Regions from separate parts of the Bacillus silvicola genome, predicted to be linked through region 1. Evidence: riboswitches for the same ligand, from Rfam matches in the RefSeq annotation. Region 1 holds a riboswitch; each other region holds the start of a gene.

Region 1 (7,527 bases):
GAAATTACATCTTGGATATAAAATGAAGTATGTACCAAGCATGTTTTTCGGTAATAAATTAGAACGTGTCGTTCGAAAAGCGGAGCCAAATTTAATTTTTAAAGGGAAACCAAAATTTGAAGTTGATGACAAAGGAAAACCGTATTATACAATGACATACGGTGAGTTTATTTCAGGAAGATCCGGGTTTGAAGTAGAAGGCGTTGTCGTTGTTGATGCACAATCAGGTGATGTGAAACGATATGATAAAGGGAATGCCCCTAAATTCGTTGATGGTGTATTAAATCATGAAACAGCATCTACGTTAAATACGTACTTCGGAAAATATATTCACGGATTTTGGAATACGAAATTCTCACAAACTGACATGAAGATTCCGACTGAGTGGGGGACGAAGGAAGGCGTTACGCCAATCTTCGGAAAGGATGGTAAACTGTATTACTTTACAGACTTTACCTCTCCGAAAGAAGGAGTAGATTCTGCTCTCGGTTACTCATTAGTTGATGCACGTACAGGAAAGTTGTATTACTATAACGGAAAAGAAGTGAAGGGAATTATGGACGGTTCGGCTGCTACAGAAGTAGTAGATAATTCCTTTAAGAGAGAGAAATGGCATGGAACAATGCCAGTTATTTATAACGTATACGGTAAACCTTCTTGGATTGTACCAGTTATTGATGACGGCGGATTAGTACGTGCTCATACTGTTATATATGCTTCTAATGCAAAAGTGTTTGCGTCAGGTTCGACGCAAAAAGAAGCACTTGAGAACTATAAAAATGCGCTAAGCGGAAGTGGTGATTCATTTAGACCGACTTCAAATGGGAAAGAAGCGCAAAAAGAAGGTACTGTACAACGTGTGTATAAAGAAAAATCAGGTGAAAATACGATTGTGTACGTACTATTAGAAAACGAGCAAAAAGTATTTATGGTACCGGCGAAGAAATTCCCATATGCAATGTTTACAGAAGTAGGAGATCCAATTCAAATCACATATTTAGACACAGGAGAAATGATGGCATCTGTATCTAAATTTACAAATAGTAATTTGAAAAAGTAAAGCGATAGAGATTCTATCGCTTTTTTTACATTATTAAACAGGAAAATACGGTATACTTGACGTATATTTATGTTGTAACTATAATTGTTACGATTCGATATTTATATGAAAGGGTGAATAGAAAAAGTGAATGGAGTTAATCACGAAGTATATAAACCTGTAAAGACAAACAGGTTATGGATGATTCTTGTATTAGGGACACTTACGGCAATTGGGCCATTATCGATTGATATGTATTTGCCTTCTTTACCAAAATTAACGGATGATTTACAAACTGGAGCATCCCTCGCACAGCTTACATTGACAGCTTGTTTACTTGGGCTTTCAGTGGGACAATTATTTGTTGGTTCAATTAGTGATATTTACGGAAGACGCAAACCTCTTATTATCGCTCTTATTATTTATGTTGCTTCTTCTTTACTTTGTGCTGTTGCACCATCGATTTGGAGTTTAGTGCTTTTACGTTTCTTACAAGGTGCTTCAGGATCTGCTGGTATCGTTATATCACGTGCAATGGTACGTGATATGTATTCTGGTTCTGAAATGACAAAGTTTTTCTCACTGCTTATGTTAGTAAACGGAGCAGCGCCTATTTTGGCACCGATTATCGGGGGACAATTATTACAGTTCACATCATGGCGCGGCGTTTTTATCGTTCTTGGAGCAATTAGTGTATTCATGCTAATATCAGCTACTTTCGTATTACGTGAAACATTGCCCCCTGAAGAAAGAGAGACGGGTGGATTATCAGGAACGCTTGCAACATACGGAAAGCTTCTGAAAGATCGTTTATTTATGGGGTATGCATTGTCGCAAGGATTAGTAACAGCTGCAATGTTTGCTTATATTTCTGGTTCACCGTTCGTGTTGCAAAATATATACGGGGCATCACCACAACAGTTTAGTTTGTTCTTTGCAATTAACGGTATCGGTATTATTATTGCTAGCCAAGTTACTGGCCGATTAGCGGGGAAAGTTAATGAGAAGACTTTATTTGTTTCCGGTATTATTATTGCGGCTGTTGGCGGCCTATCGTTACTACTTACAATTGTATTAGGAATAGGGTTAATCGGTGTTTTATGCTCGCTATTCCTTGTTGTATCAAGTGTTGGGGTTGTATCAACAACTGGCTTCTCATTAGCGATGAGAAATCAAAAACAGGCTGCAGGAACAGCATCAGCTTTACTAGGATTATTACAGTTCATCTCAGGAGCACTTGTAGCGCCGCTAGTAGGTATTGGTGGAAGCAATACCGCACTTCCTATGGGTGTTGTTATAGCTCTTTGTGAAATTGGTGCTGTGTTATGTTATTTATTCATGGCAAAAAGAAGTGAAAAGCAGTTTGAACTGCAACAAAAACAAAATTTAGAGGCTTAACAAAAAAGAGCTGATTCAAACATTTCTTTGAATCAGCTCTTTTTTTCATTTCTTTGAAATAACCCATGCAAAAGTTACTTGCATAAAGTGACGATACTGTGACAAAAATGTGGGTATATATATTAAGGAATCATCTTAAGTACAAAATTTAGGATGTTCTCGGTATAATAAAACAAGTGGAGATAAAAGAAACTATAATTAGAAGTAGCTGTAGATAAAAGGAGAATTAAAGATGAAGAAGGTTTTGGGTATTGCTGTAATGGGAGGTATGCTCCTTCTAGCAGGATGTAATGGGAATAAAGAAGCGAAAGAACCGAAAGAAAAGGTGGAGCAATCTACTGAACAGACAGAAGATATGAAAGTGTATCAAGAGGTACATGAAAAGTATGATGCAAAAATGAACAAAGAAATTAATAAAGCGTTACAGTTATTTGAAGTGGCAAAAGAAAAGGGCGGTAAGGAAATAACTAATGCTAAATATAAGGAAGACGTGAAACAGGTAACAACGGGCATGTTAGAAGATATTGATCATATGCGTAAAGAAATTCGTGTTCCGAAGTCGAAAGAACAGGAACATGAATTATATGTTGGTTTCTTAAATGAATCAGAACAATCAATGAAAAAATTGCAGAAGTTAGCAGAAGAAGAAGACTCCTCGTTGATTCGTGATATAGAAATTAATTTTGCAACAGCATCGACATACTATAAACGTTTTCAAACAGAGGCCCAAAAATAACCTTGCGCATGCGCAAGGTTATTTTTTCTTCTTACCATCTCCATCTTCATCCTCGGATACTAATACTTTCTGTTCTTCGTGAAATTCTGAAATTGTTTGTCCAGTAATATTATCGAATGGAGTATAAAAAGAAGTGATACGTTTTTTCTTAATGAAGAGTTTGTAGAAGCCGATGATGACGAGTATGACGATTGTTAATGGCAATCCTATGCTGGCTAGAAGTAAGGGATCCATCGTATAACTCCTTTAAAGTAATTAATTTTATTATAAGTTAAAATAGTGATTTTAAGAAATAACGCCATTAAAAACTGATTTTTCTAAATATATCCAATTTGATTGACTTTTCTTTTTTTCAGAATTATAATTCGAAATATACAATTTGAACCAAATAATAATATAGCAATTTACTTATCCAGAGAGGTAGAGGGACTGGCCCTATGACACCTCAGCAGCGGGTTCTGTAAGATGAACACCGTGCTAATTCCAGCAAGCAAGTCTTGAAAGATAAGTGATGGGCCTTTGTTTATTAAGCCTTGATCTTATTTTTTAAGATCAAGGCTTTTTGTATTTTAAGAAGAGAAAAGGGAGTAATGGGAAAGATACGTCAATAAAACAAAGTAAATTTATGAGTTTAGGGGGTTATCAGAGTGTATGTTGTTAAAAAACTATCAGTTATGGTTTTCACATTATGGGTTATTACGACAGTGACATTTTTAATTATGCATATTATTCCGGGAGATCCATTTTCATCAGATGCGAAAATCTTTCCTGAAGAAGTGATACAAAATATGAGGGCGAAGTATCATCTTGATGAACCGTTATGGAATCAATATGTTGCTTATTTAGACGGTGTAGTTCATTTTGACTTTGGTGAATCCGTTCAATCGACGGGGCAAGGCGTATCAGAGATTATAACGACAGGATTTGGTCCATCAGCAATTATTGGTCTACAAGCACTTGTTATTTCATTGTTAGTCGGGATTGCCGCAGGCACATTTGCCGCGCTATATCATGGGAAAGTGATTGATTATAGTGTGAGCTTGCTTGCGATTCTCGGTATTTCTATTCCTAGTTTTATTTTAGCGCCACTATTTATACAAGTATTCGCCATCCAATTTGAATTACTACCAGTGGCGTCCTGGGGAACCTTCGAGCATACTGTATTACCTTCCTTCGCATTAGCGCTCGGGCCAATCGCGGTTATTACAAGATTTGTTCGCTCTAATATGATTGAAGTGTTGCAGAGTGATTATATTAAGCTAGCGAGAGCGAAAGGTATACCAATTAAGAAAATCATTATAAGACATGCTCTTAGAAATGCAATTGTTCCGGTACTTACATTTGTTGGCCCATTAATGGCTGGACTTTTAACAGGAACTTTCGTGATTGAAAAAATCTTTTCAATTCCTGGTCTAGGAAAATATTTTGTAGATAGTATTTTTAACCGAGATTATCCGGTAATTATGGGAACAACCATCTTCTATAGTGCGCTATTAATTATGTGTATCTTTATTACAGATATCATTCATCGTATTGTTGATCCACGTATTCGTTCTATTACGTAAGGAGGGGAATATTTAAATGGGGGCTTATGAAATTAATGACCAGTTATTAACGAATGAAGAGAAAAAAGAATTAACGATAAATAAAGATCAGCAAACAATTAGCCGAAAAAAGGAAGTGTTTCGCAAGTTTATATCAAATCCTATAGCAGTTTTAGGGGCTGTGACGTTATTACTAATTATTATTTTCTCGCTTATTGGCGAAAGTTTAACGTCATTTACTGCAAGTGAACAAGTAAAAGAAGCAACTAATTTACCGCCTAGTAGCGAGCATTGGTTCGGAACGGACGATTTAGGGAGAGATATTTGGGCGCGTACTTGGGCTGGTGGGAAAATTTCACTAACAGTTGGATTGGTAGCAGCAGCTCTTGATATAGGGCTCGGTGTACTTATCGGAGGGTTTAGTGGATATGTGAGAGGGCGTAATCGTCTTGGAACGTTAATTGATGAGTGGATTATAAGAGGAATTGAAGTGTTATACGGTATCCCATACTTATTAATTGTTATTTTACTATTAATCGTTATGAAACCAGGACTTTTTACAATTATAATTGCCCTTGCGTTAACGGGATGGATTGGCATGGCACGTCTCATTAGAGCGCAAGTCTTGTCTTTAAAACAAAGAGAATTTGTTATCGCAGCAGAGCGATTAGGTACACCTCATATGAAAATTATATATGGGCATTTAATTCCAAACTTAACAGGGATTATTATCGTAAATTTATCATTTACCATTCCAGCAGCTATTTTCTCAGAATCATTTTTAAGCTTTATCGGACTTGGAGTACAATCACCAGCGGCAAGCTGGGGCACGATGACCAACGATGCACTTGGGACGTTACTAAGCGGAGAATGGTGGCAACTATTCTTCCCGGCAATCATGATTGCACTCATCATGTTCGCATTTAATGCAATTGGTGATGGTTTACAAGATGCGATTGATCCGAAAATCGTAAAACGTAATCGAAAGGAGAAAAAACATGGCGCAAATCTTATCTTTAGAAAACGTAACGTTGGCCGTTGAAAAAGAGAATAGTAGGCAAGCAATTGTGAAGCATGTTTCCTTTTCTATTAACGAAGGTGAAATAGTTGCACTTGTAGGAGAAAGTGGCTCAGGAAAAAGTGTTACAGCACAATCAATTATCGGGTTAAATCAAGAATCAATTCATATTGATGATGGAAATGTATCTTTCCAATCAAAGGAATTAACTAATTTACAGGAATCAGAATGGAATCAAATTCGCGGGAAAGATATTTCTTTTATCTTTCAAGATCCGCTTTCATCTTTAAATCCGACGATGAAGGTCGGAAGGCAAATTACAGAAGTAATTTTGCAGCATGAAAAGAAATCGAAGAAAGAAGCAAAAGAAATTGCAATTAACTTACTAAATGATTTAGGCATACATGAAGCAGAGAAACGCTTTGAACAATACCCGTATCAATTAAGTGGTGGTATGAGGCAACGTATTTGTTTGGCCATTGCGTTTGCTTGCCATCCGAAACTTGTAATTGCAGATGAACCTACAACAGCGTTAGATGTAACGATTCAGAAACAAATTATGGGGCTATTAAAAGAGCGAAAAGAAAAACAAAATACGAGCATTTTACTCATTACACATGACTTAGCACTTGTACGTGAAGTAGCTGATCGAGTAGTTGTGATGTACGGGGGACGTGTTGTTGAAAAAGGAATGATACAGGAGGTAATAGGTTCTCCTAAACATCCATATACGAAAAGCTTATTACAAGCAATTCCGAATATGGATGATTCCGAAAAAGTATTACGTGCTATAGAAGGAACGACACCTTCCATTGAAACATTAAATAGCTTTGGCTGTCCTTTTGTAAATCGTTGCCCAGTAGCGATAAAAGAATGTATTCATCGTTTCCCAGAGAGAACGACATATTCTGGGGAGCATAGTTCACATTGTTGGCAACACATTCTAGAGCACAATAAAGCGAAATCAAAAGAGAAGGTGAATGCCTCATGACGACAGATTTAATTACTGTAAAGCAAGTAATGAAAACGTATGGAAGTAAAAATAAAGAAATCGCAGCGTTAAAAGATATAACACTCTCTATCCCAAAAGGAACAACGCTTGGCATTATTGGAGAAAGTGGTTCTGGAAAGACGACACTTGGTAAGCTCATAGCTGGGATCGAGCGTCCAACGTCTGGTGAAATTGATTATAACGGTCAAGTTGTTCACAAGCTGAAGTCAGCTCATAAGCGGGATTTCTTGCAGAAAGTACAGTTCATTTTTCAAGATTCCACAGCTGCATTAAATCCGCGCTGGAAAGTACGCGATATTGTAACAGAAGGCTATATTTCATTCGGTTTAGGCGATAAAGGACTGAAAGATAAGGTCGCAGGTGATGCACTAGAGCGTGTTGGATTAGATAGACGATATATTGATCGCTATCCACACGAATTTAGCGGAGGACAACGTCAACGTATTGCTATTGCAAGAGCACTATTATGTGAGCCAGAAGTTTTAATCCTTGATGAACCAATTTCAGCATTAGATGTTTCACTGCAAATACAAATTGTACATCTGCTGCAAAAGATTCAAAAGGAGCAAGGCTATACATATTTATTTATCGCACATGATTTACCGATGGTTCACTATTTATGTGAAAAAGTGGCTGTCCTATATAAAGGAGAACTTGTTGAATTTGGAAATACGGATGAAGTATTCCGTGATCCACGACATTCTTATACAAAAACATTATTAGCATCAACACCAAAAATTTCAGGTTAAAGGAGAATGTAGGATGAAGAAGTTTTTACTG
Region 2 (7,527 bases), 640 kb from region 1:
AGAAGAAGCGAAAGGAAGAAAACCCGCTGATGTTATTATTGAAGTCGCGAACAGACTACAAGTGACACAAGTTTTACTCGGGCAATCGGCGAGAACACGGTGGGAAGAAATACGAAAAGGTTCTATTGTAAATGAAATTATGAGACAAACGAAGTATATTGATATTCATATTGTTGCGGATCAACGAGCTTAAAATAGAGGCCACCTTTCGGATAGTCTCTATTTTTCTTTTTTCAAGCCTTTTGAATATAATTTCTGAAAGAACTCATATATAATAGAAAAAGATACTTAACATAGTGAATAATTAAAGAGTCAATATATATAAAGAGGAGAGAGTAACATGCTTGAAAATACAGGGTTAGTATTAGAAGGCGGCGGTATGCGTGGTGTATATACGGGCGGGATATTAGAATATTTTATGGAACAAGATTTATATTTTCCATATGTAATCGGTGTATCAGCTGGTGCTTGTCATGCAGCGTCGTATCTTTCCAGACAAAGAAATAGAAATAAGACAGTAAATATTGATTATGCATCGCATCCACAATATTTATCGTATAAAAACTTATGGAAAAAGCGTCAATTATTTGATATGGATTTCATTTTTCATGAAATTCCAGAAAAGCATGTACCGTTTGATTTTGAAACATACTATAATAGCCCAGAGCGTTTCCTTGTAGGAACAACAGATTGTGAAACAGGACAGTCTGTTTATTTTGAAAAAGAAGGAACGAATGATGATGCACTAAATTTATTACAAGCGTCTAGTTCATTGCCTTTCATTGCACCGGTAGTAAATTACCGCGGTAAGCAGTTATTAGATGGCGGGATTTCTGATCCGATTCCAGTTCGTAAAGCACAGGAAGATGGGTTTGAAAAATCAGTCGTGATTTTGACGAGAAATCATGGTTACGCGAAGAAGAAGTCAAAGTTTGGATGGGTGGCAGCGAAAGCGTATAAAAAATATCCTAATCTTGTTAACACGATGTTGAATCGTTATGAAGTGTATAATGAGACACTTCACTACATTGAAAAAGAAGAGCAAGCAGGTAATTTATTTGTTATTCGCCCAGAAGTGCAGCTTCAAGTAGATCGTATGGAAAAAGATACAGCAAAACTACAAAATTTATATGAGCAAGGCTATGAAGATGCAAAGAGACAATTTGCAGATTTACAGGCGTTCTTGCAAAAATAAGTATTAGGCTGCGGAGAAGAGTTTCTTCGCAGTCTTTTTTATTATTGATCTATAACTGAATGCCGAATGCCATTTTAGAAACAGTTATACATGTTTTTGGTTATGGTATAATATGGATGAAAGTGTGTAAAGGGATGATACATATGGAAAATGTATATAAGGGGCTTAGACATGCTGGATTTACTATGATACTTATTTTTGGTGGTGTATTTCTACTTCGCTGCTTCATTCATGGTGAGATGCTACTGGATCAGCTTATTGGGTTTAGTGTAGGAATGATGATGGTTGTTTCATCCGTTTTCATTCAAAAGTATAGTAAAAAGTTACAGGTAGATGAGAGATATTAGAAATTGTGAGCTCCCTTTATATTTGGAGGGGGCTTTTATAATTAAGTAGTTTAGCTGAAGAGGAGGCTTTCGTATGATTTTCTTACTTGTCGTATATTTTGTTTTTATTATGACGTTGTTTATGACGTTTTTTCTTTCTAAAAGATCATATGAGAAGCCGTTTATTAAATATGTACCAGCGTTAATATTGTTTATTTTGGCTTTCATTTCTTCTATTACGTTTGTATTTAATAACGGCATGGGAGAACTGATGATAGCGATATTTTTAGGAGTTACGGCAATAGCAAACTTGCTCTTACTGCTTGCGCTAAAAGTAGTTCGTGTGATTGTTGCAAAAGGAAAGTAGAGCATCGGAATTCGATGCGCTACTTTTTTATTTACGCTTCTTTTTAATAAACGAAAAGGCTAAAGCTGTAATCAAAATACTGCCTTTAATGATATCTTGTGCATAATAAGGAACGTTCATCATTGTGAGGCCATTTAATATAATTCCGATTAATACCGAGCCGAGGAATGTTCCGACTATATTTGGTTTCTTGGCACCGAACATTGCATAACCGATATAGGCAGCTGCAACTGCATCCATTAATAATGGGGAACCAGCTGAAACTTGCCCTGTTCCAACGCGGCTACATAGAATAATCCCGCCGACAGAGGCGAGTAAACCGCTAATCATATAAGCGTATACACGGTAACGATCGGTAGGGATACCGGCTAGTCTAGCAGCTTCTCGATTCCCACCTGTCATATAAAAGAAACGACCGTACGTTGTTTTTTCTAAAAATAGATGTGCAATTAAAACGACGATAAGCATGATAATGACAGGGACTGGAATTCCTAAAATGGAACCTTGACCGATAAATAAAAAGGATGGAATAAAATGTCCTGTGGCACCCGACATTCCTTCATATATTGAAGATCCTTTTGAAAATGTTAAGTGTAGTCCATTCACGATATACATGATACTTAGTGTAGCTAGTAAATCTGGTAGTTTAATTCGGATAACGAGTAGTGCATTTAATAATCCAACTAATAGTCCACACAGAATAGGAACAAGGAGTGTGACTAATAGTTCTTGTCGATATAAAACGAGACAAGAAGCAGCGGCAATTGTTGCTAAACTAGCGGTAGAGCCGACTGATAAATCAAACCCATCTACAATCAATGTAAAGGTAACACCAATCGCAAGTAACGTTACGATAGAAATAGAGCGTAAAATATCACTAATATTGTTGTATGTTAAAAAAGAATCATTGACGATAGAGAAAAAAATTGTAACACCTATAATAATAGCAACTGTACTAAATTGATAAAAAAGATGAGTAGGTAAATATAGTTTCTTAGTTTTAGTTTTATGAACGAGATTCAATGGAAAAGCTCCCTTCAGATAAATGTAAAAGCTGTTCAGGAGATAGGTCATTCGGCAAGTACTCACCTACAAATTCTCCGTTTGCCAGTATAAGAATGCGATCGGCGATATGTAGTGCTTCATCTTGTTCTCCTGTGAAATAAATTACGGAACTCCCGTTTTCTGTAATGTTGCGAATGAATTGAAAAATGTCTTGTTTCGCAGCTATGTCTACACCTTTAGTTGGCTCGTCCAAAAGAAATAGATTAGGTTTGAATCCATTCCATTTTGCAATTGAGACTTTTTGTTGATTTCCACCGCTAAGTGAATGAATAAAGGCTTTTGGGTCATTGGGTGAAATGCTGAAAGAAGAAATTACCGTAGTAGCATTATTTAATTCGGTTTGTTTTCGTCTCCAACCTGATTGGTGTAAATTAGTGTGACTTATAATATCTTCCGAAAGAAATACACCTTGTTTTCTTCTTTCTTCTGGTACAAGTGCGATTTTCGCTTTAATCGCATCTCGCGGTGTTTTAATTGTTATGTTGTGACCATCTATTTTTGCGCGATAAGTATGACGAGCACCAAATAAAGTTTCAGCAAGTGTTGTTTTTCCACTTCCAATTAATCCGTATATCACAACAGTTTCTCCTTTTCGTATTGTAAGAGAAAGGGGAGAATGATCTTCGTGTAATTGAAGCTCTTGTACTTTAAATATTTCCTCGCTCCCGATTTTTGGTGCTGTATTAATAGGAAGTGTAAGTTGTTTTCCAGTCATTGCTTCAACAATTTGTTGATCTGTAATCGTTGTAATGGCTTGAGAAAGGGCAACTTTACCGTTATGTAGTACAGTTACATCATCCGCGAAATTTCGAATCTCTGATAAACGATGAGAAACTAGGAGGATGCCAATTCCTTTTGATGTCAAATCTTTTAATAGTTTCCCAAAGGTTTCAACTTCCTTTGGTCCAAGAGAAGAAGTAGGTTCATCTAATAAAAGATAAGTTGTATTGTTAGATAAAGCTCTTGCGATAAGAAGTAATTGTTTTTCATGTAATGAGCAGTTTGAAACATCTTCTGAAACATTTAAATCTACTTGTACAATTTGCAAATGTTGTTTAGCGAGTGCAACTAATTTGGACTTTGAAAATAGTACTTTATTTTGCATTGCTAAATGATCAATTAGTACATTTTCTAATACAGATAATCCCGGAATAAGTCCATGATCTACTTCTTGTGTTACGAAAGAAATACCGTGCTTTTTTGCATCACGTGGTGAAGTGAAGGAAACAGACTGATTATCAATTTTTATATCGCCAGCAACTGGTTGGATTTCACCAGTTGCTATTTTTAGTAAAGTACTTTTTCCCGCACCATTCATTCCTAGTAAAGCGTGTACTTTTCCTTTTTGAATATGAATAGAAACATCTTCTAAAACAGGTGTAGCTACATGATAAGAATGTGTAATGTTTTGAAGAGAGAATGTCATCATTTTTTCTCCTTCTCTAATTTTTTCATCCAAGGAGAATATGCATCTTTTGAGTCTCCCCAACCGTTTATATGTTTTGATAATTGATCCATTGTTATATTTTCTTTTGGTAAACTACTTTTCTTTACTAAATAAGGTTCTAGTGAATAAATATCTGGCGTTTGTTCACCAGCAATTTTTTTGTATAAAAATCGTACTTGAACTTTACCTACTTCAGCTGGATCAGTTGCAGCTGTAGCAGTCCAAGGTGAGCTTTCTTTTTGCATGAGTTGTAAATCTTCATTACTTAAGTCAATGCCATATACTTTTATATCTGTACGACCAGCTTGTTCAAGTGCTTTAACAGCTCCTTTAGCGAACTCATCCCATGAAGCGAAAATAGCTTGTAAATCTCCTTTTTTCGGATATTTCTTTAATAAAGCTTCTACTTGTGTTTGTGTATCAAGCGGTGTGTTATTACTAGCAGTACCGAATCGTGCAACTTCTTTTATATTTGGATAACGTTTATAAAAAGCATCAATGATAACGTTGCGACGTTCCATTGGAGCAAATCCGCCAACCCATACGACTGCGATATTTCCTTGTCCATTCAAATCTTCCGCTAACGTTTTTAATGATTTCCATGCAAGACTATAGTCATCTTGATCAATAATTGTCACACCTGGCAAGCGTAGATCGTTATCAAACGCAACTACGGGAATATTCGCCTGTAACGCTTTTTCTACTCCAGGTTTTAGTGCTTCAGAGCGGCCGTGATCAATTAAAATACCATCCACTTTTGAATTAATAGCAGTATCTAAATTTGCAGCCATTTTTGCTAAATCGTTATCAGAATTGTAGACTTGTACACTACCGCCAAATAGCTCGACTTGTTTTTTGACGCCCTCAATATATTGAGAGGAAAAAGTTCCGATGGACATTTGCATAATTAATGCGATTTTTAATGGCTTCTTCATTTGGCTTGGAACTTCTGTTTGTAAGTGATTTTCTACCGTTGTAGGCGCCTTTTTCACAGTTTGTTGCTTTTGTGATGAAATCGCATCTTGTTCATTTGTACAAGCGGTTAATGTAAGTAAGAGAAAAATAAGTACGATGGAACATAATTTTTTCATAAAAAAATCCCTCCTAAACTAAGAAGAGAGAGGAGGGAGTGAAAATAAAAAACGCCTTTTCATATAGAAAAGACGTCTTATCATATTACTCTTATCTTTCAACACAATGTGTTGTAAGAATTAGCACCGTGCCCATAAATGGGTCGGTTGCCGGGCTTCGTAGGGCTCATCCCTCCACCTGCTCTTGATAAGACATCGAATATTTAACTATTTTGAATTATTTCACAAATGAATGGTGTTGTCAAACAGTATTTATAAAAAAAATCCCTCAGGAAGAGGGATTTTAATGTGGTAAGAAAACTAATTGGTAAGCGAACAAGATTCCGAATAAATACACAAGTGGGTGAACAGCGCGGAATTGTCCTTTTGCCATTTTCATAAGTGGGTATGAAATAAATCCAAGTGCAATACCTGTTGAAATACTTGATGTAAGTGGCATGCTTAAGATTACTAAAAATGCTGGGAATGCTTCATCGAACGTATCCCAATCGATGTGACGAACTGAACCCATCATAAGACTACCAACGATAATTAATGATGGTGCTGTAATAGCTGAAACGCCAGAAACAGCGCTCACTAACGGTCCGAAGAATGCTGCTAATGCAAATAGAACAGCTACTGTAACAGTTGTTAAACCAGTACGACCACCAGCTGCAACACCAGCAGATGATTCAATGTAAGCTGTTGATGGTGTTGTTCCGAACATAGCTCCAATTGTTGCTGAGAATGAGTCAGATAGAAGAGCTCGTCCTGCTTTTGGAAGCTTTCCATCTTTCATGAATCCACCTTGTTGTGCTACACCAAGTAATGTTCCAGTTGTATCAAATAGTGTAACAAGGAAGAATGAGAACACAACGCCGTATAATCCGTAGTTAATTACATCAGATACAGCAGTAATTGGATTTGAAACGATAATTCCTTCTGGTAATCCAGGCATTGATGTAACGCCGTTTGAGAACGTTAATTGCCCTGTGAAGTAAGCGATAATACCAGTTAATAACATTCCGATAAATAGTGCCCCGTTTATATTTAAAGACATAAGGATAATTGTAATTCCAAGGCCAGCTAATGCTAGTAGAACTGGAGCAGAGTGAAGATCACCAAGCCCAACTAAGTTTGCATCATTTTTTGTAACAATTCCTGTTAAGCGCAAACCGATAAAAGCAATAAAAAGACCGATACCAGCAGTAAGTGCATGTTTTAAGTTTTCGGGAATTACTTCCATTAATTTCGTACGGAAAGATGTGAATGATAACAAGATTAAAATCATACCTGCTACGAATACAGCAGAGAATGCAATTGCGAAAGTCATGCCTTCATGAGCTTTTACAACAGAGTAAGAGAAGTAAGCATTTAATCCCATACCTGGTGCAATTGCGATTGGTAAGTTTGTAAAGATTGCCATAAATAATGTTCCGACAACAGCGGCGATAATAGTAGCTGTAAATGCTTGTTCAAATGGAACGCCTGCATCCCCAAGGATGACAGGGTTTACGACAATGATATATGCCATTGTTAAAAAGGTAATAATACCTGCCATAATTTCAGTTTTAATAGAAGTTTTATGTTTTGAAAGGTTAAACATATAAACATCCTTTCTTTTTACGAATAATTTTCACAACAGTTATATATAATATTCGTTTTTTGACTTTTTTGCAATAGTTTTGCATAAAAACTTTAGAACAATCCATATTTTATGTCTTGAATTTGAATATTAACCGTAAAAACGAGTGGGAATTGCGGTTGTTCATGTGTAAGTAGTTTTTAATATTGTGCACATTATAAGGAGAAAGGAGTTGAAGGAAGTTATGCCACAGCAAAAAAACTTTTTAACAATGCCAGCGCAACATCAACATAAACAGCCTGGTATTGAATCATTAATGAATCCTCTTCCAAAGTTTGAAGATCCAAATTATAAAGGAAGTGAAAAGTTAAAAGGAAAGAATGTATTAATTACAGGGGGAGATAGTGGGATTGGGAGAGCTGTGTCCATCGCTTTTGCAAAAGAAGGAGCAAATATTGCGATTGCTTATTTA
Region 3 (7,527 bases), on a different contig from region 1:
CAATATATTTCAACTATTGCAAATGGCGGGTATCGTATGAAACCACAAATTCTTCAAGAAATTAGAGAACAAACCGTTCAAAAAGATGAGGTCGGTAAAGTAGTACAATCAATAGAACCCGTTGTTTTAAATAGAATTGATATGAAAGAAGAATATATCAATCAAGTAAAAGAAGGCTTTAGGAAAGTATTCCAAGAAGGGGATGGAACGGGAGTAAGGGCGTTCCAAAAAGCACCCTATAAACCAGCTGGAAAAACAGGAACTGCACAGACTGTATACGGTGGAGAAAGTGATATTGGGAGAAATGAGAAAGGCAATCGTAGAGAATGCTATAATTTAACATTAGCAGGATATGCGCCATATGATGATCCAGAAGTAGCATTTTCCGTTGTAGTACCATGGGTTATAAATGATAAGTCTGGTATTAACTCTGATATTGGAAAAGAAGTTTTAGATGCTTATTTTGATTTAAAAAATAAGCGATTAACTGGCGAAGCACCAAAAATAGATGACTCTAAGGAGAATTAAAATATACGAAACGTCTCTGGCATTTATATGAACTAGAGACGTTTTTACATACGAATAGATTAGAAATGAGGTATATATGAAGCAATTGATTCTAAAAGATTGGAGAAAAATATGTAGCTATATTTTAATTATAATAGGAATTATTATTATTAATAAGTCATTTTTATTTTGTATGGTAGAGGGAATTTCGATGCAACCTACTTTGAATGAAAATAATCGCATACTAGTTAATAAGGCTAGTGTTTATTTTTCTTCTTTTCATCATGGTGATGTTGTAATAATAAAAAAAGAAGACGAGCCTACATACTACGTGAAACGAATTATTGGATTACCAGGGGATAACATACAATTAAGAAACGATGTGGTATATATTAACGGTAAAAAGCGAGATGAGTTGTATATACAGTTAGATATGTCACAAGTATCAAATCATTTTTCAAACTTTAGAGAAATGAAAGTTCCCTCGCATAAATTATTTGTATTAGGTGATAATCGAAATCATAGTAAAGATAGTAGGAATACACTTGGACTTATCGATGAGTCACATGTAATAGGTAAAGTGAAAATGGTATATTATCCATTTGATCAAATAAAATGGTTAAAATAATTCTATTAACTATTCACGTTTTATAAAATAATTCATATATTGATAGCATAGGACAAGCAGAAAAGCTTATCCTAACCTCACAGAACACTCCTTATCACAGTTAGGCATCTACTTATGTAGATGCCTTTTCCGATGACTGATAATTATTTATCAACCTAAAGTAGTAAGCATATTGGGACTATTAGAGGAAGATTGCTTGTAATAATAACAGTACGATTAATAAGAACATTGAATTGTAAGGAGTGAGAAATACGTGTTGAATATTTTAATAATTAATTTTCCTGCAGAGGGACATGTAAATCCTACATTAAGTTTAGTAAAGGCCTTTACTGAAAGAGGAGATAACGTACACTATATTACAACGGAAAACTTTAAGGAAAGGCTTGAAGTTTTGGGGGCTATTGTACATACTCATCCGGATTTATTAAAGGAGATTTCTATTGATAATGAAACTTCATATGGATTAAAATCTTTCTTTCATGTACATGTTCAAACTTCTTTATATATATTAGAAATTACGAAAGAATTATGTAAAAGCATAAATTTTGATTTCGTAGTTTATGATATATTTGGTGCCGGAGAGTTAGTAAAGGAATATTTACAAGTTCCAGGCATAGTTTCCTCTCCTATATTTTTAATTCCACCAGAATTATTGGAAACCTTGCCTTTTCATCCAAATGCAGAAATACAATTCCAACCCGATGAACTCTCTGAAAAGTTACTGTATCAAATGGAACATGAATTTGGAGTAAAGCCCAAAAATAATCTTCAATTTATGCATAATAAGGGAGATATTAGTCTCGTGTATACAAGTCGTTATTTTCAACCTAATAGCGATTCGTTCGGAGAAAACAATGTTTTTATTGGACCGAGTATTATAAAGCGCAAAACAAATGCAAAGTTTCCACTTGAATTGCTTTCAAAAAAGAAAGTTATTTATATTTCAATGGGAACACTTCTTGAAGGGCTCGAACCATTTTTTAATACTTGTATTGATGCTTTTTCAAATTTCGAAGGGATTGTAGTAATGGCGATCGGTGATAGAAATGATATTTCAAAAATTAAGCAAGCACCAGACAACTTTATTATAGCCCCTTACGTACCTCAATCAGAAATATTAAGTGAAGCAGATGTTTTTATTACACATGGTGGAATGAATAGTGTGCACGATGCAATTTATTACAATGTCCCATTTGTGATAATACCACATGATAAAGATCAACCTATGATAGCGCAAAGATTAACTGAGCTTGAGGCAGCACATAGATTATTGAAAGAGCATGTTAATGTGCAAACTTTAAAAGAGGCGGTAACAGATGTTCTTTCAAATAAAAAGTATAAACATGGCATTCGAAAACTGAATGAAAGTTTTTTAGAGTGTGGCGGTTCCAAAAGAGCCATTGCAGTTATTGATGCTCTTTTAAATAAATAGTTCGGACAATATAAAAGCATAGAGGATCTACCTTTATGCTTTTATATTATTATCCAGCAAATTGTACAGCAGTATTTGCATGTAAAAAAGCAGTATCAAAAACAGGAACAGTAAGGTCATTTTGGGAAATAAGCAATGGTATTTCAGTACAGCCTAGTAATATACCTTCCGCACCGTTTTGAATTAATGAATTGGTAATTTGTATTAGTTTCTCTCTTGAAGTTCCTGAAATAATGCCTCTACTTAATTCGTTTAATATGACGTGATGGATAAAAGTTCTTTCTTCGTCATTTGGGATAATTGTCTCAATGTTATATTTTGCTAGTCTTGATGTATAGAAATCTTGTTCCATCGTTTGTTTTGTTCCTAATAGTCCGATACGTTTTATATTCTGTTCTACCATTTCTTTAGCACTTACATCACCGATATGAAGAAGTGGGATTGATATTGCTTGTTCTACTTCCTCAGCAAATAAATGGACCGTATTTGAACACATTAGTAAACATTCCGCCCCGGACTTTTCAACCTTTTTAGCAACTGTGACTAATTTGTTTTTCACTTCTTCATATTGATGGTTTTGTAATAAAGTAGTTACTTCTCCAAAATCCATACTATATAAAACTAGCTTCGCATTTTGATCGTATTGAGAGAGTGTTAGAGTATTAATATGTTTATAGTATAGTGATGTAGATTCCCAGCTTAACCCACCAATTAAACCAATTACTTTCATCATACATTCCCCCCTGTAACAATTTTGAATTTATTATTTCATAATTCCGATAAGAATACAATGATTTGAATGCACTATTTAATAAAAAATAAAAATAATTAGAAAAGTGTTGAAATTTATCTTTCTTAGTGCCATAATACGAATTACAAATTAATACTTATCCAGAGAGGTAGAGGGAACGGCCCTATGAAGCCTCAGCAACCCCTATGTAATTACATAGGAAGGTGCTAATTCCGCAGAGGACATTATGTGTCTTTTGAAAGATAAGGGGATTCTTGTACGTGAAAGAAAATGACCTCTTATTTAAGAGGTCATTTTTTGTTGTATAGAAAGGAAGTGTCGATGCATAATTTATTTTCAAAAGAAATATAGAGTATTAAAAGTTGAATAATACGAGAGGGGAATTGTAATGAACAAATTAACGACAAAGCTAGTAGTAGCTATTGGAATTGGAGCAGCTTTATACGGGGTATTAGGGCTTTGGGGATTTTCTATCGCACCGAATACATTTATTAAACCCGCATTGGCTATTTTAACAGTTTTTGGAGCGTTATTTGGCCCGGTAGCAGGACTTTTAATAGGACTCATCGGTCATACCGTTACAGATACGATCGCTGGTTGGGGTATTTGGTGGGGATGGGTTATTAGTTCAGGTATTATTGGTTTTGCAATGGGACTCATACAAAAAAGAGTTGGTTTTAGTGTAAAACATGGAACGTATAATAACCGTGATATTTCTTATTTTGCAATTGCAGGGTTAATTGGTATTGTCATTGCTATTATATTTGCTGGAGCATTCGATATTATTGGGATGGGAGAACCGTTTGACAAAATAGTTATACAAGTACTAGGCGCAACAATTGCAGACGTTATCGTATTTTTAGTTCTTGGCTTACCAATCACGATCGGATTAGCGAAATCAAATAAGAAACATACACATTTAAAAATTGAAAAGTAGGGATGAATACATGCAACCAATTATTTCTTTTGAACAATTTACCTTTCAATATAGGCATGCCATGCAGCCTACTTTAAAAAATATTACATTTCAAATATATCCTGGGGAAAAGGTACTTATCGCTGGACGAAGTGGTTCAGGTAAGTCAACATTAGCGCATTGTATAAATGGGCTAATCCCATTTTCTTACGAAGGGATAAGTACCGGTAACATTTTAATAGCTGGAAAGGACCCGAGAAAAGGTAGTGTTTTTGAACAGAGTAAACACGTAGGGACAATATTACAAGATCAAGATTCACAATTTATAGGTCTTACTGTCGAAGAGGATGTAGCATTTGCATTAGAAAACGATTGTGTAAATCAAATAGAAATGAGAAAGATTGTTACGGATTCTTTAAACAAGGTAAGCATGCAGGACTTTCATACACAAAGTCCACATGAATTATCAGGAGGCCAAAAACAGACAGTCTCTCTTGCAGGTCTGCTAACGACAAATACAGATATATTATTATTTGATGAACCGTTAGCTAATTTGGATCCTGCATGTAGTTTGAATACAATAGAACTTATTAAAAATATACATGAGAAATATAATAAAACAATTGTAATTATTGAACATCGAATAGAAGAAATTTTAAACCTTGATTTAGATAAAATTATTTTAATAGACGAGGGAGAAGTTATTGCCATTGGTTCACCGGATAGTATTTTAAATTCTAATATATTACCAAATATCGGACTAAGAGAACCTATTTATATAGAGGCGCTAAAGAAATTAAATTTTGACAGTAATAATGTTAGGGTATTTCCAATTGAAAATCTTCGTAATGCAGGCGTTCATAGCCTATTAAAAAACTGGATGCAGAAGCAAGTTTCATCAAAAAATAAATATATTAAAAAAGCTTTATGCAAGATAGAAAATTTATCATTTACGTACAATAACAAACATACAGCCTTAGAAGATATCAACCTTTCAATAGGAGAGGGAGAAATAGTAGCGTTATTGGGTCATAATGGAGCAGGGAAATCGACATTAGCTCATACTCTTATAGGAATAAATAAAACAAAGAATGGGAGAATAACATTCGATGGAGAAAATATTAATTCTTGGTCTATTCGTAAACGCGGGGAAGTTATTTCTTACGTTATGCAAAATCCAAATCAAATGATTACACAGCCTACTGTTTTAGAAGAGGTTTCATATTCATTAAAATTAAAAAAGGTTTCTAAAGATGAGATTGAGACAAGAGTCGAAAAAGCTTTAAGAATTTGTGGATTATATCCATTTCGTAACTGGCCAATTCAGGCATTAAGCTATGGACAAAAAAAGAGGCTTACTATTGCATCTGTACTTATAACAAACCCAAAAATTATTGTATTAGATGAACCGACAGCTGGACAAGATTATTACCATTACAAACAGTTTATGTCGTTTATTAGAAAATTGGCTGGAAGGGGCATATCCTTTATTATTATCACACACGATATGAATCTTGCTTTAGAATATGCAGATCGAGCGGTAGTTCTGCATGAAGGGAAAATTATTGCGGACAATACTGTATCTGCTGTTTTAGGGGATCAAGAAATGTTACAAAGAGCTAATCTACGGGAGATTTCATTAATAAAACTAGCTAAATTAAGCGGAATTCCAACTCCAGAAACATTTGTGAAACTCTATATTGAGGCTAATAGGAGGGAGGAATATGCATAATACGTATTTTTATCGTATGGATGGTGCAATTAAATTATCTATATTTATATTTTGTATGACACTTACTTTTTTATTTTTTGATTTTCGTATATTGCTAATTTTATTTATTGTTGGATGTATCGGCCTCTTAATTGCAAAAATTCAATTGCGTAAAATAATAGTTATTTTCAGCGTTATATTTACATTTAGTTTATTAAATTCCGTTATGATTCTTTTTATTACGCCCACCCATGGATCGGAATTAACGGGATCGTATACCTCTTTTTTTTATATAGGTTATGCAACAATTACATATGAAACTTTATTTTATGCAGCTACACTTTCATTGAAATATTTTACGTTATTACCATTTACACTTCTCTTTATTTATACAACTCATCCAAGTGAATTTGTGAGCAGCTTAAATAAATTTGCTGTTCCTTATAAAATTACATATGCAATAAATATTGCACTGCGTTATATACCAAGCATTCAATCTGAATATATAATCATTAGACACGCACAGGAAGCAAGAGGCGTACCTTTTGAAAAAGGAGAAGCGAGCTTGTGGATTCGTATGAAAAACCGTGTTTTAATTTTTTGGCCACTTATTATTCATTCATTAGAAAGGATTGATACTGTTTCAAATGCAATGGATTTAAGAGGTTTTGGAAAAAAGGATAAACGAACGTGGTACTATGCAAAGAACGCACAAAAGGAGGATTACATCACACTTTTTGTTGGTATTATCATTTTGGTTATTGCAATTTACTTAAAGCTGAATGTATTCCAAAGTTTCTGGTACCCATTTTAAAGCACTCTCAATAAAGTGCTTTTACTAATTTTTATGAAGACATGCTCAAAAATGGGAGATACACATACTGTATAATACGAACCAGTTAAAAAAATCAACTACCTATTAGTTTTCAAACCAAAAGGAGGAAAAAACATGAGTTTCGGTGGTTCTTGTGGTTTTGGTGGAGGTTTCGCTTTATTAGTTGTGTTATTTATTTTATTAATAATTGTTGGATGCAGCTGTTGGGGCTGAGGATACTAATTTCTAATTAGTCTCTACAAAATGTAAACTTAAAAAACATAGTAGGTACTTTTTGTATCGTAATAAATGAAAAAGGAGCTTAATAGCTCCTTTTTCATTTATTATACGAAATCTCCTCATTACTACATTTAGGTAATGTGATTGTTAAAGTAGTTCCTTTATTTATAACACTTCGGATTTTCAATGTGCCTCGCATCGTTTCGATAATTTTTACAGCAACCATTGTTCCTAAACCAGTACCTTTCGTTTTTGTACTAAAATATGGTTCGCCAAATCGGTTAATTTGCTCTTGCGACATTCCAATTCCACTATCTTGAATCCGTATTATGACCTTATTATTATTAACAGTTGCAGATATAATTAGATTACCGCCACTTGGCATTGCTTCTATACTGTTTTTTATTAAATTTAAAAAACATTGATGGAAGTGCTGTGTATTACCAATAATTATTCCCTCAGAGAACTCTTGTGTAATATTAATATTATTCATATTACATAAAGGCAATATCATTTTAATAACTCGAT
Region 4 (7,527 bases), on a different contig from region 1:
AATTTTCGAATCCTTACATACGCATCCATAACACCCTTCATTACGAGAAAAGGATCTTTAATGTTTTTCAAATCAAAATAACGGCGTAGCTTCCCGCTCGCAATACTATAATACGGAATGCCTTCCTTTTCTATAATCGTTTTCTCAATCCCTTGATGAGAACCAATATAAGAAATGTCCCAATTCTGTTCTTGTAAATATGGAATAATGGCTAAATTAGGTGTTACATGTCCTGCCGAACCGCCACCTGTAAAGACTATTTTTTTCATACGTCTCCCCCTTCTACACTATAGTACACTAAAATACCTTGCCTCAGGGTGAGAAAATACCATAGCCGTTACAGACGCTTCTGGCTCCATCATAAATCCTTCTGTTAATGTAATGCCTATTTCCTCTGGTTGAATTAAACGGAACAATTTTTCTTGGTCAGCTAGTTCTGGACAAGCTGGATAACCAAAGGACACACGTATTCCTCTATATTTCGTGCGGAAACGTTCTTCCATCGTCAATTCAGGTGAATCTGGAATTCCCCAACGATCGCGAATGAGCATATGTGTTTTTTCAGCAAGTCCTTCTGCTAATTCAAGCGCTAACGATTGAATGGCGTGACTGCGTAAATAATCACCTTTCGCCTTCCACTCTTCAGCAATGTCCCGAACTCCTTCCCCAACAGTAACAGATAAGAAAGCCACATAGTCCATCTCATCTCCAATAGGGCGTAAATAATCACCTAAAGTACGATATGGTGCTTTTCCTTGTCTTGGGAATGTGAAACGCTCTATAATACGCGTATGATCTTCTGGGTCATATATTACAATGTTTTGTCCGTCGCTTTGCGCTGGGAAAAATTGATACACGGCTTTCGGTTTTAACCAAGATTGTCCTTCTCGCAATAATTCGTCTATTAAATCATTTAATTCGTGCGCTCTTTTGTCTCCCTCTTTCAAAAGCTTCTTCACATTTCCTTTTAATCCAAGGTGATGTCCAAGGAGCATTTGTCTATTTAGAAACGGAGCAAGATGTGCAACGGGTATATCACGTAATACAATTCGTTTTGTTGAGTCCGGCACTATAACCGCCGATTTTGGCAATGGCTCAATTACTGCTGGAATTTCTACTTTTTTCTCTTCTTTTGTTACGATATGAAGATGACGTTCTTTTTTATCCTGTTTCATCTTCTCACGCTCTTCTTCTTTTTGAAGCTTATTAATAATATCAAGACCTGTCATTGCATCACTCGCATAACATACGAGCCCTTTATATGATGGAGAAATACGATTATCTGTGAACTTTCTCGTTAGTGCTGCGCCACCTACAACAATTGGAATATCAATATTCGCCGCTTTTAGATCTTCAGCAGTTGTTACCATTTGTTGTGCCGACTTTACTAACAGGCCAGAAAGACCAATAATATCAGGTTTCTTTTCTTGTACTTCTTGAACGATTCGATCCGATCGGACATTAATTCCTAAATTAATAATTTCATATCCGTTATTCGATAAAATAATTTCAACAAGATTTTTCCCAATATCATGTACGTCCCCTTTAACGGTCGCTAATAATACTTTCCCTTTTTTCGCACTTTCGCTAGATTCCATATGTGGCTCTAAATAACTTACAGCAGCTTTCATACTTTCAGCACTTTGCAATACTTCAGCAACGATCAGCTCATTATTATTAAATAATCGTCCCACCTCATCCATTCCTGTCATAAGTGGACCATTAATAATATCAAGAGGTTTTCTTCCTTCTGCAAGTGCGAGACTTAAATCTTCGTGTAATCCTTGTTTCGTACCTTCTACAATATAGTTGGCTAGTCGTTCATCAAGCGTAAGCGTTTCTTGTACAATAACATCTTTCTTTTTCGCCACGCGATAAAAGTTTGTAAATTCTTCTAACGTCTCTTTCGTCGTTTCAAATAATAACGCATCCGCAAGACGCTTTTCTTCCTCTGGAATTGACGCATAGCGCTCTAATTTTTCCGTATTAACAATCGCGTAATCTAACCCTGCTTTCGTTGCATGATATAAAAAGACAGAATTTAATACTTCACGTCCAGCTGGTGGTAAACCAAACGATATATTACTCACGCCTAAAATCGTTAAACATTCTGGTAACGCTTCTTTTATAAGACGAATTCCTTCTATCGTCGCTGCTGCTGAACCGATATATTCTTCATCGCCTGTCCCTACAGGAAACACGAGCGCATCAAATATAATATCAGACGGACGTATACCATACTTCTTTGTAAGTAATTCATAGCTTCTTTTCGCAATTTCTATCTTTCGTTCTGCACTAACGGCCATACCATCTTCATCAATTGTTCCGACAACTATAGCAGCACCGTATTTTTGAAGAAGAGGTGTCACTTTCTCAAAACGCTCTTCTCCATCCTCTAAATTAATAGAGTTGATAACAGCTTTTCCTTGAATATAAGTAAGAGCTCTCTCCATCACATTTTCATCTGTTGAATCAATCATAATCGGTACTTTTAACACTTTCGTAACTTCTGCCAAGAAATTTTCCATATCTTCTATTTCATCACGATCAGGGTCCGCCATACAAATATCAATAATGTGAGCATTTTTCTTCACTTGTGCTCTTGCCACTTCAGCGGCCTCTTCAAATTTCCCTTCTGCTACTAATCGTTTAAATTTACGCGATCCAATAACATTCGTTCTTTCACCTACAAATAAAGGTCTCATAGAATCATCATACTGCAATGCCTCTAATCCACTAATTCCATGCCCTTCTCGTTCATGATGTTCACGCGGATTAAGAGTTGCTAGCGCTGCTTTCATTGCTCTTATATGTTCTGGTGTTGTACCACAACAACCACCAATAATGTTAACCCAACCTTCTTCGGCAAATCGCTTTACTTTTTCCGCGAGAGAAGATGGAGATTCATGATAATGTCCATCTTCATCAGGAAGACCTGCATTTGGATAGCAAGAAATATAACACTCCGATAAATTAGATAATGAACGAATATGTTCCCTCATAAATTCCGGACCAGTCGCACAGTTTAATCCAACCGATAACGGCTTCATATGCTCTATCGATAAATAAAAGGCTTCTATCGTTTGACCCGCTAAAGTCGTTCCCATCGGTTCAATCGTTCCAGAAATCATAATAGGAACCGTTTTATTTAGTTCATCAAAAGCTGCTTGAATTCCAATATAAGCAGCTTTCACATTACGCATATCTTGACTCGTCTCCACAAGTAATACATCAATTCCGCCCCTCAATAACCCTCTCGCCTGCCTTGTATAGGCTTCAATCAGTTCCTCAAATGTAACTCCTCCTGTAACACTAATCGCTTTCGTTGTCGGCCCCATCGCACCTGCAACATATACTTCCTTCCCGCTTTCTTTAACAGCTTGCTTCGCCAATAGTGCTGCCTTTTCATTTAGTTCTTCATCTAAATGAGACAACTCATAATCACTTAATACGATATTCGTCGCACCAAATGTATTTGTTTCAATGATGTCAGCTCCAGCTTCAATATAAGCTTTATGAATCTTTAAAATAACATCTGGTCTTGTTTCTACTAAATATTCATTACACCCTTCGTACTCTTCTCCTCCGAAATCTTCCGCAGTTAAGTCCTCTTGCTGTATCATCGTCCCCATTGCACCATCTAATATTAGAATGCTATTTTGTAATCTTTCTTCTATACACTTCATCAATTAATACCCTCTTTCACTTCTTGCTTTTCTCTTACATATTTCACGAGATGTTCTGTAATTTCATATTTTAAAAATGGTGTAATAAGATAAACACCGTTAAAGTATTTCATTGCCGTATCGATTAACTCTTGTGAAATACGAATCCCTTCCTCAATAGCCGACTCTTTCGTTTCGTGCCCATCCATTCTCTCTCGTATTTCTTCAGGAAGAGTAATACCTGGCACCTCAAAATGAAGAAAATCTGCATTCCGCTTACTTACTAAAGGCATAATTCCAATAAAGATAGGTTGTTCCAAATGCTTTGTCGCTTCATACACTTCCTCAATTAACGCTATATCGTAAATTGGCTGAGTTAAGAAATATTCCGCTCCGGCATCTATTTTCCGTTCCATTCGCTTAACCGCTGCTTTTAAATGTCTTACATGCGGATTAAACGCACCGCCGACAGAAAATCTTGTTGCTGGGCCAATTGATTTCCCTAAAATGGAACGCCCGTCGTTCATTTCTTTAATCATTTTAATTAACTCAATAGAGGACAAATCATATACAGAAGTTGCACCTGGGAAATCGCCAACACGCGCTGGATCACCAGTTAAAGCTAGCACTTCCTCCATCCCTAACGCCGATAAACCTAATAAATGAGATTGTAGCCCAATGACGTTATGGTCTCTACACGTTAAATGAGTCAATACTGGAATATCATGCTTCGTTAATAATGCACCCATTGCCATATTAGAAACGCGAGGCGATGCTAGTGAATTATCTGCTAGAGTAATAGCGTCTGCCCCAGCTCTTTTCAATGCTCTTGCCCCTTCAAAAAAACGCTGCGTGTCTAATGTTTTCGGTGGGTCTAGTTCCACTACAACTGTCGTTTGTTTCTTTGCTTTCTCTGCTAGAGTGACGTGAGATTTCGAACGTTTCTCGTGTGTATGAACTACTTTTGGTCTTTGAATCGTGTCCTTTTCTATTACAGGCGTAACATTTAGAGTAGCACGCTTCATACTTTCAATATGTTCTGGAGTAGTACCACAACAACCACCCAATAACCGAATACCTTGCTCAATAAATTTCGGTGTCATCGCTTCGAAATAAGCCGGACTTCCCTCATATACGTAACGTCCCTCCACATAATTCGGGAGACCTGCATTTGGATATGCTGACAAGTAGCCATTTTGAGGAATCGATATCATTTTAAAAGCTTCCGTCATATGAAGTGGTCCTAGTTGGCAGTTCAATCCAACAACATTCGCACCGTAATCTAAAAGCTGTTTTAATATTTCATTTACATCATTTCCATTTTGAGTCGTACCTGCCTCATGTAACGCTAATTGGGCTACAATTGGAATATTCGTTTGTTTTCGTAACACCTTAACAGCATGAAGTAATTCAAATTCATCATAGAAAGTCTCTAATAGCAATCCATCAACCTGTTCTTCTAATAAAGCACCTGCCTGCTCAAGTAACATAAACTCCCTTTCCATATCAGTTGTTGTAACAGCTCCGATATGTTTCATACCACCAATTGTTCCTAAAATTGCATTTCTTTCTGTAACAGATGCTTTCGCAATCTTCACTGCTGCTTTATTAATTTGAACAACTTGATTCTCTAAGCCATACATACGTAATTTCGCTTCATTTGCCCCATACGTATTCGTTTGGATAACATCCGCTCCAGCAGCTACATATTGTTTATGAATCGATATAATTAAGTCCGGATCAGACAAATTCAATTCTTCAAAACTACTTTGTAAACCATGCGAATGTAATAATGTTCCAACTGCACCATCACCTATTACAATTCCTTTTGATAATAAATCTAGTAATTTCACGAATCTCCCTCATTTCTATCAATATAAAAACCCCCTCTTCACTTTGAAGAGGGGGACATAATTATTCCTCCTCTTATTATGCAAAACATTCGTTTTGCAGGTATTAGCACCGTTTCAAACATTTCGTTTGAAGGTTGCCGGGTTTCACAGGGCCTTTCCCTCCACCGCTCTCAATAAGAGTTGTCTTTATTATTTTATTTATGTAGCTAAAAGGAAATGCGTTCCCCTTTTAATAATGTTTGTTAATTTTTTATAAATTTAGCATGCACAAATATAAAAGTCAATGACACTTGCGGGAAAATAAAAATTATTTAAAATAAAGTTGCAATTCAATTAACTTTTGTTGTAAAGTTAAAAACATAATAAAAATTTCATACGAACATTCTTATCTAGAGAGGTAGAGGGACTGGCCCTATGACGCCTCAGCAACCATTAACAATTTGTTAATAAGGTGCTAATTCCAGCAAACTGTTAAAGATTTGACAGATGAGAAGAAGACTCTATTCAATCCGAAAGCCTTCTTCTTAGAAGGCTTTTTTTATTTTATATTCAACTACTCGTTCAATTTAAAAAGGAGGAATTTTCACATGTCAACTATCGAAACAAAACTAGCACAAATCGGAAATCGTAGCGAAACCACAACAGGAACTGTTAATCCACCCGTTTATTTCTCAACCGCTTATCGTCACGAAGGACTTGGTAAATCTACCGGCTTTGACTATTCACGAACTGGAAATCCAACTCGTGGTCTTTTAGAACAGGCAATCGCAGACTTAGAATATGGCGAACAAGGTTATGCCTGTAGCTCAGGAATGGCCGCTGTTCTCCTCGTCCTTTCACTATTTCGTTCCGGAGACGAACTTATTGTGTCTGAAGATTTATACGGGGGCACTTATCGATTATTTTCTGAGCATGAAAAAAAATGGAATGTTCGATGTAGATACGTAAATACACAATCTATTAAACAAATTGAGAAAGCTATCACAACTGAAACGAAGGCTATTTTCATAGAAACGCCGACTAATCCATTAATGCAAGTTACTGATATTGCCACTGTCGCAAGTGTAACGAAAAGACACGGACTACTTCTTATTGTAGATAACACATTCTACACTCCTTATATACAGCAACCATTAACAGAAGGTGCCGATATCGTACTTCACAGTGCAACGAAGTATTTAGGCGGGCATAACGATGTACTAAGCGGACTTGTCGTGGCAAAAGGAAAAGAACTTTGTGAAGAAATTGCTCATTATCATAATGCCTCCGGTGCTGTCTTAAGCCCATTTGACTCATGGCTATTAATTCGTGGTATGAAAACTTTAGCGCTTCGCATGAGACAACATGAAGAAAATGCGAAAGCCATTGTTGCTTATTTAAATGATGAAGACGGTGTGACAGATGTATTTTATCCAGGAAGAGGCGGTATGATTTCGTTTCGCCTTCAAGATGAAACATGGATTAATCCATTCTTACAATCTTTATCCTTAATCACATTTGCTGAAAGTCTTGGTGGTGTAGAGAGTTTAATGACTTATCCAGCAACGCAAACGCATGCTGATATTCCTGAAGAAATCAGAACGGCAAACGGTGTATGTAATCGCCTTCTTCGGTTCTCCGTCGGCATTGAAAATAGTAACGATTTAATTCAAGACTTAAAGCAAGCCATTAAACTTGTAAAAGAAGGTGTAAGAATATGAGTTATTCTATCGATACACTCTTACTACACAACCAGTATAAACATGATACTCAAACAGGAGCTGTTAACGTTCCCATTTATAACACATCAACATTTCACCAGTTTGATGTAGATACTTTTGGCAAATACGACTATAGCCGATCTGGAAATCCAACTCGTGAAGCTCTGGAAGATATCATTGCTTTATTAGAAGACGGAACAAAGGGGTTCGCCTTTGCATCAGGCATTGCAGCGATTTCTACTGCTTTTCTACTGCTTTCACAAGGCGATCACGTACTCATTTCAGAAGACGTATACGGAGGTACTTACC

Evidence for each region. A riboswitch is a leader RNA that binds a small molecule or an ion and turns the genes downstream of it on or off. The one in region 1 is predicted to bind S-adenosylmethionine.
Region 2: it holds a riboswitch for S-adenosylmethionine, as region 1 does, so the genes downstream of both, ACP6L7_RS24135 (sugar ABC transporter substrate-binding protein) here and ACP6L7_RS27390 (ABC transporter permease) in region 1, are expected to answer to the same signal.
Region 3: it holds a riboswitch for S-adenosylmethionine, as region 1 does, so the genes downstream of both, ACP6L7_RS08925 (ECF-type riboflavin transporter substrate-binding protein) here and ACP6L7_RS27390 (ABC transporter permease) in region 1, are expected to answer to the same signal.
Region 4: it holds a riboswitch for S-adenosylmethionine, as region 1 does, so the genes downstream of both, ACP6L7_RS18145 (bifunctional homocysteine S-methyltransferase/methylenetetrahydrofolate reductase) here and ACP6L7_RS27390 (ABC transporter permease) in region 1, are expected to answer to the same signal.

Annotation. Positions count from the first base shown of each region.
Region 1 covers NZ_JBNGVC010000013.1:1,026,468-1,033,994, reverse strand. Annotated here, with positions in the region: gene ACP6L7_RS27410 (DUF3981 domain-containing protein) at 1-1,060, shown strand, start outside; gene ACP6L7_RS27405 (multidrug effflux MFS transporter) at 1,178-2,437, shown strand; gene ACP6L7_RS27400 (hypothetical protein) at 2,670-3,173, shown strand; gene ACP6L7_RS27395 (DUF3951 domain-containing protein) at 3,192-3,407, opposite strand; SAM riboswitch class I at 3,579-3,684, shown strand; gene ACP6L7_RS27390 (ABC transporter permease) at 3,821-4,738, shown strand; gene ACP6L7_RS27385 (ABC transporter permease) at 4,755-5,759, shown strand; gene ACP6L7_RS27380 (ABC transporter ATP-binding protein) at 5,716-6,726, shown strand; gene ACP6L7_RS27375 (ABC transporter ATP-binding protein) at 6,723-7,496, shown strand; gene ACP6L7_RS27370 (peptide ABC transporter substrate-binding protein) at 7,510-7,527, shown strand, end outside.
Region 2 covers NZ_JBNGVC010000013.1:382,557-390,083, reverse strand. Annotated here, with positions in the region: gene kdpDN (KdpD-like non-kinase potassium sensor) at 1-193, shown strand, start outside; gene ACP6L7_RS24160 (patatin-like phospholipase family protein) at 341-1,195, shown strand; gene ACP6L7_RS24155 (hypothetical protein) at 1,339-1,542, shown strand; gene ACP6L7_RS24150 (sugar ABC transporter ATPase) at 1,616-1,888, shown strand; gene ACP6L7_RS24145 (ABC transporter permease) at 1,916-2,911, opposite strand; gene ACP6L7_RS24140 (sugar ABC transporter ATP-binding protein) at 2,895-4,382, opposite strand; gene ACP6L7_RS24135 (sugar ABC transporter substrate-binding protein) at 4,379-5,491, opposite strand; SAM riboswitch class I at 5,580-5,685, opposite strand; gene ACP6L7_RS24130 (NCS2 family permease) at 5,775-7,076, opposite strand; gene ACP6L7_RS24125 (SDR family oxidoreductase) at 7,300-7,527, shown strand, end outside.
Region 3 covers NZ_JBNGVC010000002.1:353,150-360,676, forward strand. Annotated here, with positions in the region: gene ACP6L7_RS08905 (peptidoglycan D,D-transpeptidase FtsI family protein) at 1-528, shown strand, start outside; gene lepB (signal peptidase I) at 605-1,135, shown strand; gene ACP6L7_RS08915 (macrolide family glycosyltransferase) at 1,389-2,567, shown strand; gene ACP6L7_RS08920 (aspartate/glutamate racemase family protein) at 2,617-3,300, opposite strand; SAM riboswitch class I at 3,452-3,567, shown strand; gene ACP6L7_RS08925 (ECF-type riboflavin transporter substrate-binding protein) at 3,707-4,255, shown strand; gene ACP6L7_RS08930 (ABC transporter ATP-binding protein) at 4,266-5,966, shown strand; gene ACP6L7_RS08935 (energy-coupling factor transporter transmembrane component T family protein) at 5,959-6,759, shown strand; gene ACP6L7_RS08940 (YjcZ family sporulation protein) at 6,895-6,993, shown strand; gene ACP6L7_RS08945 (sensor histidine kinase) at 7,097-7,527, opposite strand, start outside.
Region 4 covers NZ_JBNGVC010000012.1:1,187,960-1,195,486, forward strand. Annotated here, with positions in the region: gene murG (undecaprenyldiphospho-muramoylpentapeptide beta-N-acetylglucosaminyltransferase) at 1-269, opposite strand, end outside; gene metH (methionine synthase) at 288-3,686, opposite strand; gene ACP6L7_RS18145 (bifunctional homocysteine S-methyltransferase/methylenetetrahydrofolate reductase) at 3,686-5,518, opposite strand; SAM riboswitch class I at 5,589-5,698, opposite strand; SAM riboswitch class I at 5,901-6,011, shown strand; gene metI (cystathionine gamma-synthase/O-acetylhomoserine thiolyase) at 6,106-7,218, shown strand; gene metC (cystathionine beta-lyase) at 7,215-7,527, shown strand, end outside.